2 regions of the Hydrogenophaga electricum genome follow, and region 2 is predicted to be linked to the other one. Evidence: riboswitches for the same ligand, from Rfam matches in the RefSeq annotation. Region 2 holds a riboswitch; the other holds the start of a gene.
What was found. Region 2 has a riboswitch for thiamine pyrophosphate ahead of thiC (phosphomethylpyrimidine synthase ThiC). Riboswitches for the same ligand answer to the same signal wherever they lie in the genome.

Region 1 (4,820 bases), on a different contig from region 2:
CGGTGGAACTGACCGCCGACGTCTACGGCAGCAAGGTCGTGTACCACGGCACCATCGAAGGCATGGGCGCGGGCACCGGCGCGGCTTTCGCGCTGCTGCCGGCGCAGAACGCCACTGGCAACTGGATCAAGGTGGTGCAGCGCGTGCCGGTGCGCATCCAGCTCGACCCGAAGGAACTGGCCGAACACCCGCTGCGCGTGGGGCTGTCGATGGAAGCCAAGGTGGACATCTCCCGCACCGACGGCGCGGTGCTGTCCACCGCTTCGGCCGCGTCGTCGAGCAAGGCTACCGAGGTGTTCGCGCAGGACGCCGCGGCCGCCGATGAGCGCGTGCGCCAGATCATTGCCCGCAACCTGGGCACTGGTGGCGCTGCGCGGGCCGTGGCCCAGGCACCCAAGGCCCTGAAGGCGGCGGCCGCCTCCGCGCCCGGGGCCGCCACGGTCGCTGCCGCCGCCAGCACCGCCGCCACCCACTGAGTGTCCGCACCATGAGCACCGAAGCCATCCGGCCGGCGGCCGGGGCGGATACGCCCGCGCCCGTCGCGCCACCGCCACCCCCCGCTGCGGCGGGACCGGCCTTCGCGCCGCTGCAAGGAGCCCAGCTCGCGCTGGGCACGCTGGCGCTGTCGCTGGCCACGTTCATGAACGTGCTCGACACGTCCATCGCCAACGTGTCGATTCCTGCCATCGCCGGCGACATGGGCGTGAGCCCGGCGCAGGGCACCTGGGTCATCACCTCGTTCGCGGTGGCCAACGCCATCTCGGTGCCGCTGACCGGCTGGCTGACCCAGCGTTTCGGCCAGGTGCGCCTGTTCACCATGAGCGTGCTGCTGTTCGTGCTGGCCTCGTGGTTGTGCGGGCTGGCACCCAACATTGGCATGCTGATCGCCTTCCGCGTGCTGCAGGGGCTGGTGGCGGGCCCGATGATTCCGCTGTCGCAGACCCTGCTGCTGGGCAGCTACCCGCGCGCCAAGGCGGGCGTGGCGATGGCCATGTGGTCGATGACGGTGCTGATCGCGCCGGTGGCCGGCCCGTTGCTGGGCGGGTGGATCACCGACAACATCGCCTGGCCCTGGATCTTCTACATCAACATCCCGGTGGGCATCTTCGCGGCCGCGCTGACCTGGTCGATCTACCGCACGCGCGACCCCGGCCCGCGCCGGGTGCCGCTGGACCGCGTGGGTCTGGTGCTGCTGGTGCTGTTCGTGGCCGCCATGCAGATCATGATCGACAAGGGCAAGGAGCTGGACTGGTTCGAGTCCGGCGAGATCATCATGCTGACCGTGGTCTCGGTGATCGCCTTCCTGTTCTTCCTGGCCTGGGAACTGACAGAGAAGCACCCCATCGTCGACCTGCGCCTGTTCGCACGCCGCAATTTCGTCGCCGGCACGCTGTCGCTGTCCATCGCCTACGGGCTGTTCTTCGGCAACGTGGTGCTGCTGCCCCTGTGGCTGCAGCAGTTCATGGGCTACACGGCCACCTGGGCCGGGCTGGCCACCGCGCCGGTGGGGCTGCTGGCGCTGGTGCTGTCGCCCTGGGTTGGCAAGAACGTGGGCCGGCTGGACCCGCGCAAGCTCGCCACCATCGCCTTCCTGGGCTTCGGTGGGGTGTTGTGGATGCGCTCGCACTTCAACACCGACGCCGACTTCACCACCATCCTGATCCCGACCTTGCTGCAGGGCGCGGCGATGGCGTTCTTCTTCATCCCGCTGCAGGCCATCGTGTTCTCGGGCCTGCCGCCGGAGAAGTTGCCTTCGGCATCGGGCCTGTCGAACTTCGTGCGCATCACCGCCGGCGCCGTGGGCACCTCGCTGTTCACCACGCTGTGGGAAAGCCGCGCCTCGCTGCACCACGCGCAACTGGCCGAAGCCGTGCACGCGGGCAACGCCACCGCCATGGCCAGCCTGCAGCAGTTCATGGCGGCCGGCATGAGCCGCGAGCAGGCGCTGGCCACCATCGACCGGCTGGTGAACCAGCAGGCGTTCACGCTCGCGGTGAACGACCTGTTCCACCTCTCGGCCGTGCTGTTCCTGGTGCTGGTGGCCGTGATCTGGTTCGCCAAGCCGGTGCACGGCGCGGGCAGTGGCGACGCCGGCGGCGCGCACTGAGCCGCCGCCGGGCGCCGCTCAGCGCTCGCGCAGGCTGACCACGTCGTTGGTGGTCAGGCGCATCAGGTACAGCTGCGGGCCGGCGGCGCGCATCTCGCTGCAGCCGCTGCTGCCGCGCAAGCGGTTCCATTCGACGCACAGGGCCGAGCCCTCGGTGCGCCAGCGGCCCGAATCGCTCACCTGCGGGGTGTCGACGTAGACGTAGTCGGTCTTGAACTGCAGGCGTACCTCGCTGCCGTTGAGGTTCTGGTAGGCGAAGGACTTGCCCACCAGGCGCTCTCGAAGGGCTTCGGGTGCGAGCGCCTGGGCCTCGGGCGGAAAGGCCGGGGGCGCGGCGGTTTGCGGCCAGGCCAGTGCGGGCAGGCACAACCAGGGCAGCAGGGGCAGATGTGGTCGCAGGCGCATGAGGGTCTCCTGGGCAGAAGGTGGCGGGGGCCGGCCACGCCGGTTCTGGGGCCGGGTGGACGCATGCTAGAGGGCGTTTGGCGGTTCGGACAAGCACCGCCCGGCGGCTGGCGCGCCGCCCTGCGCGGCCTACAATCCACGCTTCACCGGGGGTGCGGCGCGCCGATAGGCGTCGCGGCTGAGAAATACCCCTCTCACCTGATCTGGGTTGTGCCAGCGTAGGGAGCGTGAACGACCGGCCGCCGTGGTGGCGAGCCGCCGTCCAGCGCCACCCGAGCGGCGTTTTTCGTAGGACAAGGCGTCTCCCATGCAACGGCGGTTTCTGTTTTCGGCTCTCACCTCTCTTTCCCTGGCGGCGCTGGCACCGTCCACATGGGCTGCCGAGCCCTTGCCGTTGCGCGTGCTGGTGCACAGCTCGTTCGACCTGCCCAAGGAACTGCTGACGCAGTTCGAGAAAGCGGCTGGCGTGCGGCTGCAACTGGTCAAGTCGGGGGATGCCGGCGAGATGACCAACAAGCTCATCCTCACCAAGGCACGCCCGATCGCCGACGTGGTGTTCGGCATCGACAACAGCCTGCTGCCGCGGGCGCTGGCTGCGGGCGTGATCGAGCCCTACACCGGCCCGGCGGCGCAACGCGCGGCGGCGGTCACCCTGGGCCAAGGCGTGGTGCCGGTCGACTACGGCTACGTGAGCCTCAATGTCGACAAGGCCTGGTTCGCGCAGAAGGGCCTGGCGCTGCCGACCAGCCTGGACGACCTGGCCCAGCCGGCCTACGCGAAGCTGCTGGTGGTCCAGCACCCGGGTACATCGAGCCCGGGGCAGGCCTTCCTGCACGCCACCATCGCCGGCCTGGGCGAAGAAGCCGCCTTTGCCTGGTGGGCCCGGATGCGCAGCAACGGCGTGAAGGTGGTCAAGGGCTGGACCGAGGCCTACTACACCGAATTCACGCGCAACGGCGGCAGCCGCCCGATCGTGGTGAGCTACGCCAGCAGCCCGGCCGCCGAGGTGTTCTACGCCAAGGACAAGCTGTCCGAATCGCCCACGGCCAACCTGGCGTTCAAGGGCGCCGTGTTCCGCCAGGTGGAGGGCGTGGCGCTGGTGCGCGGGGGCCAGCCGGCCGCGCGCGAGGCGGCGGGCCGCTTCATCGAGTTCCTGCGTTCGGCCCCCGTGCAGCAGGCCCTGCAGACCACGATGTGGATGTACCCGGCCGAGGCCGGTGCGGCACGCGCCGAAGTCATGCGCCTGCACGCGCCCGAGCCCGCCACCTTCGACAATCCGCCGCCTGCGCTCGCCGACGAAAAGGGCCGCGCCTGGCTGCAGCGCTGGACCCAGGTGGTGTTGAAGTGACACCCCCCTGCGCCGCTGCCGCGGCTTCCCCCCTCCGTAGCGCGCTGGTGGCGCTTCGAGGGGTGGCGGCACCCTGTGGCCCGGCGAAGCCGGTTCCACGGTGCCCTGCGGCGGGGGCGGGCCTTCGTTCGCGAAGCGTCCTTCTCGCATGAAGCGCGCGCGCTGGCTGTTGCTGGCGCCGCCCCTGGTATTTCTGGGGCTGGTGCAGGTGGCGCCGTTGATGCGTCTGCTGGCCGAGGCTTTTGCCGGGCGGGACGCCTTCGGCGGTGAGCCGTTGCGCTGGTGGGCCCTGTGGCAGGACGCGCACCTGCGCTGGCGCCTGCTGTGGTCGTTCCTGCAGGCTTCGGTCACGGGGCTGGCCGCGTTCGCCATCGGGCTGCCCATGGCCTGGGTGCTGGCGCGCTGGACGTTCCCGGGCCGGGGTGCCTTGCTGCGCCTGCTCATGCTGCCCTTCGTGGTGCCCACGCTGGTGGCGGCCATGGGCGTGCTGGCGCTGTGGGGTCCGCGCGGTGTGCTTGGCGCACCGCTGGCCGCCTGGGGCATCGAACTGGAAGACACGCCCTGGCTGCTGCTGTACGGCAACCTGTTCTTCAACCTTTGCGTGGTCGTGCGCGCCGGTGTCGAAGCGCTGGAACGGATCGACGCCACGCGATTGGCGGCCGCGCGCAGCCTGGGGGCGACACCCTGGCGGGCATTCTGGCGCGTCGAGTGGCCGGCCATCGCGCCCTGGATGGCGGCGGCGGTGTGCCTGGTGTTCCTGTACTGTTTTTCGGGCTTCGGGCTGGCGCTCGTGCTGGGGGGGCCGCGCTACAGCACGGTGGAGGTGGAGATCTACACCCTGGTGGCGCACGAACTGGCGCTGGGCCCAGCCAGCGTGCTGGCGCTCTGGATGATCGGTCTGACCGGCGCGGTCGCGCTGGGGTATGCCGCCATCGAGCAGCGGCTGGCAGCGCCGGCGCG
Region 2 (5,627 bases):
TTGGGCCCGCACATGGAGCAGAAATGCGCCTCCTTGCTGGAGTCCTTGGGCAGGGTTTCGTCGTGGTAGGCCTCGGCGGTTTGCGGATCGAGCCCGAGGGCGAACTGGTCGCGCCAGCGGAACTCGAAGCGTGCCTTGCTCATCGCGTCGTCGCGCGCGCGCTGGCCCGGGTGGCCCTTGGCCACGTCGGCGGCGTGGGCTGCGATCTTGTAGGCGATGATCCCTTGCTTGACGTCGTCGCGATCCGGCAAACCCAGGTGTTCCTTGGGCGTCACGTAGCAGAGCATGGCCGTGCCCATCCAGCCGATCATGGCCGCGCCGATGGCCGAGGCGATGTGGTCGTAGCCCGGTGCGATGTCGATGGTCAGCGGGCCGAGCGTGTAGAACGGGGCTTCGTGGCAGTGCTTGATCTGCTCGTCCATGTTGGCCTGGATCATGTGCATGGGCACATGGCCGGGGCCTTCGATCATGGTCTGCACGTCGTGCTTCCAGGCGATCTGCGTCAGTTCGCCCAGCGTGCGCAGCTCGGCGAACTGCGCTTCGTCGTTCGCATCGGCGCCGCTGCCGGGGCGCAGACCGTCGCCGAGCGAGAAGGTCACGTCGTAGGCCTTCATGATCTCGCAGATCTCTTCGAAGTGCGTGTAGAGGAAGTTTTCCTTGTGGTGCGTGATGCACCACTTGGCCAGGATGGAGCCGCCGCGCGAGACGATGCCGGTGCGGCGCTTGGTCGTGAGGTGGATGAAGGGCAGGCGCACGCCGGCGTGGATGGTGAAGTAGTCCACGCCTTGTTCGGCCTGCTCGATCAGCGTGTCGCGGAAGATGGCCCAGGTGAGGTCCTCGGCCACGCCGCCCACCTTTTCGAGCGCCTGGTAGATCGGCACCGTGCCGATGGGCACGGGCGAGTTGCGCACGATCCAGTCGCGCGTGGTGTGGATGTTCTTGCCGGTGGACAGGTCCATCACCGTGTCGCCGCCCCAGCGGATCGACCACACCAGTTTTTCCACCTCCTCCTCGATGCTGGAGGTGACGGCCGAGTTGCCGATGTTGGCGTTGATCTTCACCAGGAAATTGCGGCCGATGATCATCGGCTCCACCTCGGGGTGGTTGATGTTGGCCGGGATCACGGCGCGGCCGCGTGCCACCTCGTCGCGCACGAACTCGGGCGTGATCACGTCCGGGATGCGCGCGCCCATGGGGTTGCCTTTGAGCCGCGTCTCGCGCTCCGCATCGCCCAGGTATTCGCGCATCCATTCGCGCTTGCCGTTCTCGCGGATGGCGATGTATTCCATCTCGGGCGTGACGATGCCTTGGCGGGCGTAGTGCATCTGCGTGACGTTCTGTCCCGGCTTCGCGCGCAGCGGCCGGCGCTGCAGGCTCGCGGCCTCGGCGCGCAGGGCTTCGATGCGGGCGTCCGCCACCTCGCCGTGTTTGCCACCGTCGTCCAGCGCCACGCGGTGGCGGCCTTCGTAGCTTTCGGTGTCGCCGCGCGCGGCCACCCATTCGCTGCGCACCGGCTTGAGGCCCTGGCGGATGTTGATGTCGGCGGCCGGATCGGTGTAGGGGCCGGACGTGTCGTAGACCGTGACGGTCTCGCCGTTGGTCAGCGCAATGGCGCGCATGGGCACCTGCACGCCGGGCAACGCGCCAGGCACGTAGATTTTCTGGGACTGGGGAAAGGGTTCGCGGGTGAGCGAGAGCAGTTGCTGCAGCTTGTCGGGGGCGTTCATGGGGCAGTCTCCAATTGAGGTGGATGAATGCCCCGCCATCGACGCCGTGGAATGCAGATGCGCAGGACCGCCCCGAAAGGGTGGACGGACGTGCGCGCCTCGGCGCTGCAGCTCTTCTTACGCTGGTACTAACCAGATCAAGTTCGCGGTTCCGGCGGTCAAGTCCGCCATCTCAGCACGCCATACGTGCACCCCGGAGCAGGGCAGAGTGTAGCGCGTCATCCCAAAGCCGGTTACACTGCGTGGGTTCGCTGCGACTTGCTCGCCATCGCAGCCTCCGTTGTTCGACACGGTTCGCGGTTTGCCTCAACACCGCCCAGCCAACCAGCAGGCCTTCTCTCACGGCCCCCGCTGGTGATCAAACTCCCCTCTCGGCAAGCTTCACTCTCGGCCCCCTTTTGTTCGGGCCCCTTCCTGGCCTGTGGTGACCACAGGCGCACCCGTCGCCGTCGTGGCGTTCCTGGTGCCATTTTTTGTTGCGCGCCCGCCAGGAAGGTTGCGCAGATTTTCATGAGCTTCAAACCTGAAACCCCTTTCCCCGTGGGCAAGTACCTTGTCTCACCCCTGAGCCGCCTCACCGACGCCGGTGATTACAGCGCCAGCATCTCGCTGCGCAGCGGGCGCGGCATGGCCACGCACGACCGCGTCTTTCGCCTCGTGCCGCGTTTTGCCTCTCACCACGCTGCCTTGCGCTACGCCGCCCGCGAGGGCCGTGCCCTTGCGCTGCAGCACGGCGTGGCCTGATTCGTTTTTTTCTTTTTCCAAACCCTGGCCCGATCCGGCCATTCACTTCGAAAGATTCACACCATGAACAACCGTCTCTACGTTGGCAACCTGCCCTACACCGTTGACGAAACCGCGCTGACCCACAACTTCTCCGAATACGGCAGCGTGCGTTCCGCCAAGCTCGTCATGGACCGCGACACCGGCCGCTCCAAGGGCTTCGGCTTCGTCGAAATGGGCAGCGACGCCGAAGCGCAGGCCGCCATCGACGGCCTGAACGGCATGCAGGTGCAAGGCCGCGCCGTTACCGTGAACGTTGCCCGCCCGCCGGAAGCGCGCTCCGGTGGCAGCCGCTTTGGCGGCGAGCGCCGCGCTTACTGAGCCGACGAGCGCGCGCAGTACGCTGCGCCGCGACCCTGAGTGCCGAGCCGGGGCTGGTGTGCAAAGGGGTCATGGACCGGACCTGGCCAGGTCCCGGTCCAGCAGGCAATCGATGAAAGCACCCAGGATCGCCGGCTGGTGGTGCCGGTTCGGGTAGTAGACAAACAACCCTGGCCGTGTGATCGACCAGTCGGCGAGCACCTGCACGAGCTGCCCCTGGGCGAGGTATTCATCGACGCGCTCGCGGTCAAACGCATAGGCAATGCCCAAGCCTTGCAAGGCCGCGGCGACGCCGATGTCCGAGTGGTTGGTGACCAGTGGCCCGGACACCGCCACCTCGATCCGCCGCCCCCTTTTCTCGAACGCCCATTGATAGGCCCGGCCGTCGGTCTGCAGCCGCCAGTTGATGCAGGCGTGGTGATGCAGGTCGGCGGGTGATTGGGGCGGACCGCGCCGCGCCAGATAGTCCGGCGACGCCACCGCCACCATCTTCACGTCCGGCGTGAGGCGCACGGCGATCATGTCTTTCTCCAGCCGCCCACCCACCCGGATGCCCGCATCGAAGCGGCCCGCGACGATGTCGCTCAGCCCGTCGTCGACCACGATGTCCAGCGTCACGTCCGGGAACGCACGATGGAAGCGGCCCAGCCGCGGCGCAATGATCTGCCGGGCCGCCATGCCGAGGGTGTTGATGCGCAGCGTTCCGCTCATCTGCCCCGCCGCCGCGCTGACCTCGGCCATGGCGTCGGCCATCGCCCTGAACAGCGGTGCGATGCGGGCGTGCAGCTGTTCGCCGGCGGCGGTCGGTGCCACGCTGCGGGTGGTGCGGTTCAGCAGCCGCGCACCCAGCCGCGCTTCGAGCTGGCGGATGGTCTGGCTCAGCGCGGACGGCGACACACCCAGGTGCTCGGCGGCCCGCGCAAAGCTGCTGCGCTCGACCACGGCGGCAAAGGCTTTCAGTTCAGCGTAGTCGGAGCCGCGCATTGTGTATTCATTGCTAAATAACGACTTCAGATTCTAAAAGATTCACTAATTTCTCCAGCGGTCGCATCCTGAGGCCTTCAGCCCACAGGAGCCTTCACCATGACCGACCTGCATCTTCCCGAACCCATTGCCGCCTACTTTTCGGCCGACCGGCAGAACCCCGACGCGCTGGCCCACTGCTTCACAGCGCAAGCCACCGTGAAAGACGAAGGGCAGACCCACGCTGGCCTGGCCGCCATCCGGGCGTGGAAGGCGGCCGCATCGGCCCGGTTCACCTACACGACCGAGCCGTTCGCGCTTGAGCAGGACAGCGGGCACCACATCGTCCGCAGCCGGGTGAGCGGCAACTTCCCCGGCAGCCCGGTGAACCTGCGGTACCGCTTTCGCCTGGAGCGCGGCCTGATCGCCTCGCTGGAGATCACGGCATGAGCTTTGATCTTCAACTTCAAGGAAAGCGCGCCCTGGTCTCTGGCGGCACCAAGGGTGTGGGCGCCGCCGTGGCGCGCGCACTGCATGCGGCGGGCGTGCAGGTGACGACCACGGCGCGTTCGCTGCCCGCGGACGCCATCGACGGCGTGACCTACATCGCGGCCGATCTCACCACCGCGCAAGGCGTGGCGGACGTGGCGCAGTCGGTGCTCAGCCAATGGGGCGGCGCGGACATCCTGGTCAATGTGCTGGGTGGCTCCAGCGCGCCGGGCGGCGGCTTCGCGGCCCTGGACGATGCGCACTGGTTCAACGAGCTGAACCAGAACCTGATGCCTGCCGTGCGACTCGACCGCGCGCTGCTGCCCGCCATGCTGGCCCAGGGTGCCGGCGTCATTGTTCACGTCAGCTCGATCCAGCGCCTGCTGCCGCTGCCCGAATCGACGACCGCCTACGCCGCGGCCAAGGCGGCCCTGTCCACCTACAGCAAGGCGCTGTCGAAAGAGGTGACACCCCAGGGTGTTCGCGTGCTGAGCGTGGCGCCCGGCTGGATCGAGACGGAAGCCTCGGTGGCGCTGGCCCAGCGGCTGGCCCGCCAGGCCGGAACGGACTACGAGGGCGGCCAGCGGATCATCATGCAGTCGCTGGGGGGCATCCCGCTCGGACGCCCGGCCAGGCCGGAAGAGGTGGCCGATCTGATCACCTTCCTGGTGTCGCCGCGCGCGGGCGCCATCTCGGGCTCAGAGCACCTGATCGACGGCGGTACGGTGCCGACGGTGTAGAGCGTCGCAAGCGACGCAAGGGCTTTCTAGTGGCGCAAGGTCGTTGCAGGCTGAATGCCGAAGCTCGGCCCAGCTCGATTGAGGTCCGGCCTCAACTCGGAAGCGGACGTAGGTGTTGTGGGCTCGCCCAGGTTGGTGTGCCTGTTTGCTCATAGGCTGGCGTGCTTGGGCTAGATGCAATAATCGCAAGCCGTCTGGCAACGGGCCATTTTGAACCCTCCCCTCATACCGAGAGGATCGTCCAGAGAGTTTGCGTCCTTACGTCCCTGACTTGACTTTGGTGCTCATGAACGAAATGCCGAAGCCACAGACTCTTTACCGTGGATCACAGAAGCACAAGAACCGCCCCACCGGGGAGCGGAAGGGAACTCTATGCCCAGAGTGGACGCACATCACGGCGGCTGGGGGGTACAGAAACGATCCTTTCGCTCACGACTGGGAGGCGACTCAGGCGCACCAACTTTTCGAGCGCGCTTTATCTGATGAAGGCGGAAGACGACGTTTCGCGACTGCTGAGGGGATTGCCTTCGAAGCCAAACCCACCGAGGATGGCACTTGGCACGGTTACCCTGTGCCTTGGGAGGCTGTACCGCCGGAGATCGTT

Region 1: linked by a shared signal. The riboswitch ahead of QQK43_RS22680 (thiamine ABC transporter substrate-binding protein) and the one ahead of thiC (phosphomethylpyrimidine synthase ThiC) in region 2 are both predicted to bind thiamine pyrophosphate.

What each region holds. Positions count from the first base shown of each region.
Region 1 is NZ_BSPB01000104.1:59-4,878, reverse strand. Features, by position in the region: partial or broken gene QQK43_RS22695 (HlyD family secretion protein) at 1-476, shown strand, start outside; gene QQK43_RS22690 (DHA2 family efflux MFS transporter permease subunit) at 488-2,107, shown strand; gene QQK43_RS22685 (hypothetical protein) at 2,126-2,512, opposite strand; TPP riboswitch at 2,651-2,755, shown strand; gene QQK43_RS22680 (thiamine ABC transporter substrate-binding protein) at 2,820-3,860, shown strand; partial or broken gene QQK43_RS22675 (ABC transporter permease) at 4,009-4,820, shown strand, end outside.
Region 2 is NZ_BSPB01000043.1:24,990-30,616, reverse strand. Features, by position in the region: gene thiC (phosphomethylpyrimidine synthase ThiC) at 1-1,727, opposite strand, end outside; TPP riboswitch at 1,825-1,933, opposite strand; gene QQK43_RS18105 (hypothetical protein) at 2,238-2,471, shown strand; gene rbp (RNA-binding regulator) at 2,535-2,831, shown strand; gene QQK43_RS18095 (LysR family transcriptional regulator) at 2,901-3,815, opposite strand; gene QQK43_RS18090 (nuclear transport factor 2 family protein) at 3,915-4,244, shown strand; gene QQK43_RS18085 (SDR family oxidoreductase) at 4,241-5,023, shown strand; gene QQK43_RS18080 (hypothetical protein) at 5,310-5,627, shown strand, end outside.